DNA from 3 places in the Streptomyces sp. NPDC046859 genome. Region 3 is predicted to be linked to each of the others. Evidence: riboswitches for the same ligand, from Rfam matches in the RefSeq annotation. Region 3 holds a riboswitch; each other region holds the start of a gene.
The links. A riboswitch is a leader RNA that binds a small molecule or an ion and turns the genes downstream of it on or off. The one in region 3 is predicted to bind cyclic di-AMP.
Positions count from the first base shown of each region.

Region 1 (2,255 bases), on a different contig from region 3:
ACCACCGAACCGGCCGTGCGCCCCCGCTGCAGCGGACGGGGGTGCACGGCCTCGACGCGTCCGAGACGCGACAGGCGGCAGGGGGCGACCCAGCCCGACCTTCACGCCGGGGGGCCACCCGGGGCCTCAGGTGGGCTTCGGCCCCCGGTGCTCCGCCGTGCGGCCGAAGCGTTGGTGTGCGGGGAGCGGACGCGACCTCGCGGACCTGCGCGGCCGCGCCCCCAGGTGGCCGCCGATCCCGAGCGCGAGGCCGTGTTTCGACGCCCAGGAGGCGCTGTGGTACCGGCCGGTGGACCGCGCGGCCGCGACCGCCCGGACGAGGGGCGGTGACCGGAGGATGCCCACCCCGAGTTGCCGCCCCCTCCCGCGCCGACGCGCGCGGAGGCGGAGCCGATCGACCGTCACCTGGAGGTCGTGGACCTGCTGGGCCGTATCGACCCGGCGAAGGACGGCGACATCTACCGGGGCCTGCGCGCCGCCCGGGCGCTCGTCGGCAAGGCGGTCGCGCTCCGGGACGCGCCGGCGCCGACGCGCCGTCGGGGCGAGACGGAGCGGCACGCCCGCACGCTGGAGCGTGCGCTGCGCGTCCTGGACGGGGAGCGCCGCACGGCTCGCGTCACGCTGCCGCCGCGCTCCGACAGTTGACGGCGCCACAGCCGCGATCCGGACCCGCGGCCCGCCGCCGCGCGTCTGCCGCCACGCCGAAACGGACCGAATGGCGTACCCCCCGTCGGCGTATTCCGTACTCCTTCCGTGCGCTCGTACGGCTTGCGTCACGGGCGGGACACACAGCCGGATTTGAGCCTTCCGCCGCTGGTCCGGGGCTCGTCGGGCACCTGGCCACTTCCTCGAACGCAGTAGCGTCCACCCGAACGGGTGAGTGGTGAGTAACACCACAAATCCCCGGTTCCGTTGGGATTTTCGTTCTTCCGTGCGCCAAGATCCCTGACTGACGACAAGCCCCCGCCGCAGCGGCGGGGCGATCGGGGCGGACGCCGAGTCCTGCCGCCGCCCGGATGACCGGTCGACAGGAGTGGATCGGCAGGAGTGGAGGACCCGAGCAAGACGGGTCGCCGGTACGGACGTTCGTTCGAATCGAGCAACCCTTGGGGTGAAGCCGCGACGCGGCCGGGCAACTTCGCCAGCCCGAATCCGACAGGTCATCCTTCACAGGCGGCTGACGAAGGGTTGCGCATGACTGCGCTCAATCGTGTCCCGTCGCTCATGGCCAGGGCCGGTACGGCCTCGGCCCTCACTCTCGCCGCGGTGGGCGGCTCGATCGTGGCGCCCGGTCTCACCTCGGAGGCGGAGGCCGCCACACCGGCGACGAAGGCACTTCGGATCGCCGCCTCGAAGAAGGGGTCGCCGTACAAGTGGGGCGCCACCGGCCCGAACCGGTTCGACTGCTCCGGGCTCACGCTGTACTCGTTCAAGAAGGCCGGCAAGAAGCTGCCCCGCACGGCGGCCCAGCAGTACAACAAGACCCGCCACATCTCCGCCTCGCATCGCAAGGCCGGTGACCTGGTGTTCTTCCACTCGGGGTCGTACGTCTACCACGTGGGCATCTACGCCGGTAAGGGCAAGATCTGGCACTCCCCCAAGAGCGGTGACGTGGTCAGGCTGCAGAAGATCTGGACGAGGAGCGTCTGGTACGGCCGGGTGAAGTGACCCCGCGGGGCGCCCACGGCGCCCCCACCCCCGCCGGCGCCCTCCCGGAGCGCGGAGGGCGTCCGGCACGGGCCGGGCCCTCCGGCGCCTCCGGGGCCTCCCGGGGCCGGCGGGGGCGGAACGCGCCGCGCGGCGCCTCCTGCGGCGCCACGCGGCGCTCCTACGGCTCCTGCGGCGTCGCGACCGCGACCGGCGAGGCCGGTACGGTCCACGGCAGCTCGATGGAGACCGTCTTGCCGCCCTCGCGGGTCGGCCACACCTGCATTCGGCCGCCGCACTCGGCGGTCAGCCAGCGGATGATCACCATGCCCCGGCCGTTGTCCTGCTGGACGGCGGCCGGCAGCCGTTTGGGGAACCGCGGATGGCTGTCGGTCACCCCGATGCGCAGCTGCTCGTCGCGGTCGAGTTCGAGGTCCACCGTGAAGGTGGGCGACTGCCCGAGGGTGTGCTGGACGGCGTTGGTGGTCAGTTCGGAGACGATGAGCCGGATGGTCTCCGCCGCGTCCGTGTCCGATGGCAGCCCCCACTCGGCGAGCGTGGTGATGACGTAGGACCGGGCCGCGGAGACCGAGGCGGGATCGCTCGGC
Region 1 is NZ_JBEYXR010000009.1:167,471-169,725, forward strand. It holds gene ABZ899_RS16395 (hypothetical protein) at 352-645, shown strand; cyclic di-AMP (ydaO/yuaA leader) riboswitch at 984-1,191, shown strand; gene ABZ899_RS16400 (C40 family peptidase) at 1,195-1,668, shown strand; gene ABZ899_RS16405 (ATP-binding protein) at 1,829-2,255, opposite strand, start outside.
Region 1: it holds a riboswitch for cyclic di-AMP, as region 3 does, so the genes downstream of both, ABZ899_RS16400 (C40 family peptidase) here and ABZ899_RS21060 (M23 family metallopeptidase) in region 3, are expected to answer to the same signal.

Region 2 (2,255 bases), on a different contig from region 3:
TTGCCGCCCGCGCAGAACGACACGAGGTCGGGGGCGAACTCGACGGCCTTGGGGACCTGTTCCGCCACGATCTGGTCGAGCAGTCTGCCGCGCACGGCGAGGTTCGTGTACCGGAAGTCGCCCTCGGGACGCCGGTCGGCCAGAAGGACCGCGAACCGGTCGGCCCAGCCGACGAACGCCCCGTCGGGGCCGGGGTCGCCGACGCCCTCGGTGAAGCTGTCCCCCACCGCGACGTACGACCCGATCACTGCTCTGCTGTCACTCTTCGAATCGTCTGCCACGTCGGGACATGATTCACCTTCCGATGTGACCTACGCGACCGTAGGAAGAGGTTGACGAACGGTGAGATAAGCCACTGCCAAAGCCTTCACCAAAGCCGGAATACGGCCTCTGGGCGGGACGTTGAGCGCCGGAACGCGACCCGTGCACACCCGGGACGACCGAAGGCCGGGCCCCGGGGATCGGGGTCCGGCCTTCGGCTGCGTGTCAGGCAGGTGGTGCGCGTGCGTGTCAGGCAGGTGGTGCGCGCCGTGCGGTGGGGCGGTCAGCCGATGGCGACGCCCTTGGAGCGGAGGTAGGCCACCGGGTCCACGTCCGAGCCGTAGTCGGGCGTGGTGCGGATCTCGAAGTGCAGGTGCGGGCCGGTCACGTTGCCGGTCGCGCCGGAGAGGCCGATCTGCTGGCCCGCGGTCACCGTCTGGCCGCTGGAGACGGACAGCGAGGACAGGTGGGCGTACTGGGCGTAGTAGCCGTCGGCGAGCCGGATGACGACCTGGTTGCCGTACGCGCCGCCCCAGCCGGCGGAGACGACGGTGCCGGCGCCGACCGCCTTCAGGGGCGTGCCGGTGGCGGCGGAGAAGTCCACGCCGGTGTGGTAGCCGCTGGACCACATGCTGCCGGCGACCTTGTAGGAGGTGCCGACGGCGGCGGTGGACACCGGGGCGGTGAAGCCGTTGACGGTGCTCGCCTCGTCGGCGCTCTGCGCGGCCGTGGCGGCCTTCTTCGGCGCGGTGGCCTTCTTCGGCGCGGCGGGCTTCGCGGACGGCTCGGACCGGGAGGTGGACGGGGCCGACGCCTTGGGTGCGGCGGTCGCGGCCTTGTCGCCGATCGAGAGCTTCAGACCCGGGTGGATGAGCGACGGGTCGGCGCCGACGGCCTCGCGGTTGTCGGCGTAGAGCTTCTTCCAGCCGCCGCGGACGTCCTGCTCGTCGGCGATCTTCGCCAGGTAGTCGCCGCGCTGCACCTCGTAGGTGCGCGTCTTCTGGGCGGAGGTCTTCTGCGCCGGGGCCTTCTCGGCGGCGACCTGGACGGACTGGACCGCCTTCTCCGGGACGGACTGGCCGGTCGCGGCGTGGGCGCCGGTGGCCCCGATCAGCGGCAGCGCGAGAGCGGCGCCACCGGTTCCGGCGACGGCGATCGTCCGGGTGAAGCGCAGGGACTTGGGACGGCGATGCTTACCCTTGGCGGGCATGGCGAATTCCTCTCCGGCGCCTGCGAGGTGAGCTGTCGGGTGCGGGCTGGAGATGCCCGGTCGCGTCGGGACGCGACTTGACCCCAAGCCTGTTCCGGGACCGGAACAGGCGATGTACCTGTGGGTCCCCCGCTCCTGCCGTGGACGGGTGAGTGTGCGCGGATTCCGGTCGGCGGCAGGATTCGGCGTCCGTCCGGATTGGTGGCGAACGTAAGCGAGAAAGACGCATGGGAACAAGTGAGGGGTTCCGACCGAATGCGTTCGTCTTGATCCCTTACGGGATCCACCGGTCACACTCCGTGTATTTCGAAGAGGTCGCCACCCTCGAATTCCCATGCGCGGCAGGCCGATTACGTGAACATGACGGGCGACGCACCGTCACCAGTATGACGCTCCTCACGTGACGTCGCTCCAGGTTTCCTTATTCCGGAGCGAGTTGGAATGAAGGCATCAATTCGGACAGAAAGCCTAGATGCGACGTCAACGGATATCCGGCACATCGAACCTTCGGCGCGAATCCGGCCGGAATCCCAGAGGGAGTCACGCCGCACTGCAGTCGAATCGGGATGAAACGCCCGCCATTGATGATGACATACGGCGACTTTGCCCGTTTCGGGCCATTGATCCTGAGCTGTCGCCTGTGGACAACTGAATGGCGCACACAGTCATGTCGTATCGTCAGAGGCGCACCTCGCCGGCCTCACCGCCGAGCCGCGCCGGCGGGGCCCACCGGGAGGAGCCCCCGTGACGCAGCAGATCCCGTCGACCGAGCCCGAACTGGCCG
Region 2 is NZ_JBEYXR010000038.1:32,256-34,510, reverse strand. It holds gene ABZ899_RS33975 (SGNH/GDSL hydrolase family protein) at 1-248, opposite strand, end outside; gene ABZ899_RS33970 (LysM peptidoglycan-binding domain-containing M23 family metallopeptidase) at 545-1,471, opposite strand; cyclic di-AMP (ydaO/yuaA leader) riboswitch at 1,476-1,632, opposite strand; gene ABZ899_RS33965 (tyrosine-protein phosphatase) at 2,216-2,255, shown strand, end outside.
Region 2: it holds a riboswitch for cyclic di-AMP, as region 3 does, so the genes downstream of both, ABZ899_RS33970 (LysM peptidoglycan-binding domain-containing M23 family metallopeptidase) here and ABZ899_RS21060 (M23 family metallopeptidase) in region 3, are expected to answer to the same signal.

Region 3 (2,255 bases):
GCCGACGCGGCCGATGACGTCACCGGTGTTGACCTTCTGGCCGACGCTGACGCTGATCGAGGACTGGTGGGCGAACCAGATCTCGGTGCCGTCGTCGAGGGTGAGCTCGGTCTTGTAGCCGTAGGAGCCGTCCCAGCCGGCGAAGGTGATCGTGCCGGAGTGGACGGCCTTGATCAGGGTGCCGGTCGGCGCGGCGAAGTCGAGGCCCGTGTGGTGCCCGGACGACCAGTAGGCGCCGGCCTCACCGAACGTCGAGGTGAGGGTGTACGAAGAGGTCGGCAGCGTGTACTGCTTGGCCAGCTCGGCGAGACGCTCGGCCTCGGCCTTCTTGCGGGCCTCCTCCTCGGCGGCGGCCTTCGCGGCGGCGGCCTTCTCCTTGGCCTCCTTCTCCGCCTTGGCGGCCGCCTCGGCGACCTCCTTCTCGGCGGCGGCGACGGCGGCCGCGGCGGCCTTGCTGTCGACCTGGTCCTGCTGGAACTCGGCCTGGGCGATGATCCGGCTGCGCAGCGCCTCACCGGCGTCGGAGCCGCTCCGGGCGGTCTCCTCGCCGGTCTCGCCCATGGTGCTGAGGGCGGTGGTGGTGTCGCCCGCGGCGGAGTCGTCGTCGGAGATCAGGGGCAGGTCGGGAAGGGTGATGGCGACCGGCGGCTTGCCGCTCTGCGCGGTGGCCATGCCGCCCGCGCCGACGGCCGCTATGACGCCGACGCCGAGAACCGTGGAGCTGCGGGCGAGTCCCCCGCCGCGCTGCTTGGAGACGCGGTGCCTGCCGCGCACGGGGCGGAGGGACTCCGCGGTGGGGTTCCACTCCTCGAAGGGGCCGTCGTCGGTGCGGTCGTAGCCGAAGGTGTCGGCGGTGCGCTGACCGGGTACGAACGGGGCATGGGGAGCAGGACGGTTCGACGCCACGTGGGCGTACTCCTTTCCTTCCTTCTCGCCTACCGGGTTAGCTGACGGGTTCGGAGCAGGAAGGTCTCCTACGCGCGTATACGTACCGTGATGTCACGGTGGTATCCGCGCGATTCACCCCAAGGTGGTGGTTCCCCGGTTCCTTCGCAGGATTCGGCGCGTGCGCACGGAGCCGCCTCTTGTGACGGCTGGGACGACCGCGCTGCGTTATCGAACGTTAATAGACGCGGGGTACGGATTCCAAGCCGTTCCACTTGATCATTAACGTTTTCCGGCTGGACTTACGGGTCATGAGCGGGCCAAATCGGGCGAGTTGCTCTCGTCGATTCGCCCATCCGTTTCTGACGGTGTATCAGTCGTTATGCGGAGGGGATTCGTTCACTCACCGTCCGTGAGAGACGTCAGGGGCGGCGCACGGCCAGGAGGGCCAGATCGTCCGCCATGCCGCCCCCGGAGTGCCGGCGTGCCTCGGCCGCCAGCGTCCCGAGCAGCACGGCCGGTTCGCGCAGCGCGTCGGCCCGCCCCGCCAGAGCCTGCTCGGGGTCGTAGAAGCGGCCTGTGCGGTCGCGTGCCTCCGACAGCCCGTCGGTGTAGAGCAGCAGCGTCGCCCCGCTCGGGAACTCGGCCTCGTCGGCCCGGTCGGGCCAGGTGCCGAGCCAGCCCATGCCGAGCGGCAGCGCGGGATCGCTCGCGGACAGCGGCCGCACGGCTCCGTCGGCGTACAGCAGCAGCGGCGGGGGGTGCCCCCGGTTGACGACACGCACCTTCGGCGCGCCGTGCGGCAGTTCGGCGAGGACGGCGGTGGTGAAGCCCTCGCGGGGGTCCCCTCCGTCGCTCCGGCCGCTCTCGCGTGCCAGGGCCCGCTCCAGCCGCTGCGCGACCGCCTCCAGGGTGGTCTCCTGCTCGGCGGCCTCCTGGAAGGCCCCGATCATGGCGGCGACGGCGCCGACCGCGCCGAGCCCCTTGCCGCGCACGTCGCCCACGATCATCCGGACGCCGTGCGGGGTGTCCTGCACGGCGTACAGGTCGCCGCCGATGGAGGCGTCCTCCTGGGCCGCCTCGTAGAGCGCGGCCACCTGGAACCCGCCGACCCGTTCGGCCGGTTCGGGCAGGAGGGCGCGCTGGACGGCCTCGGCGACACGGCGGGCGGAGGCCAGGCGTTCGCCGCTGCGGCGGACGAGGACGTTGATGACGACGGCGAGCGCGGAGACGACGACCACGGTGACCAGTTCGGTGACCGCCTCCACCGTCTCCAGCCCGCCGACGGTGAACCGCACGACGAGCAGCGCGCAGACGGCGGCGGCCCCGGTGCACACCGTGCCGTGCAGCGAGTAGAGGGGGGCGGCGAC
Region 3 is NZ_JBEYXR010000013.1:184,115-186,369, reverse strand. It holds gene ABZ899_RS21060 (M23 family metallopeptidase) at 1-906, opposite strand, end outside; cyclic di-AMP (ydaO/yuaA leader) riboswitch at 918-1,075, opposite strand; gene ABZ899_RS21055 (PP2C family protein-serine/threonine phosphatase) at 1,308-2,255, opposite strand, start outside.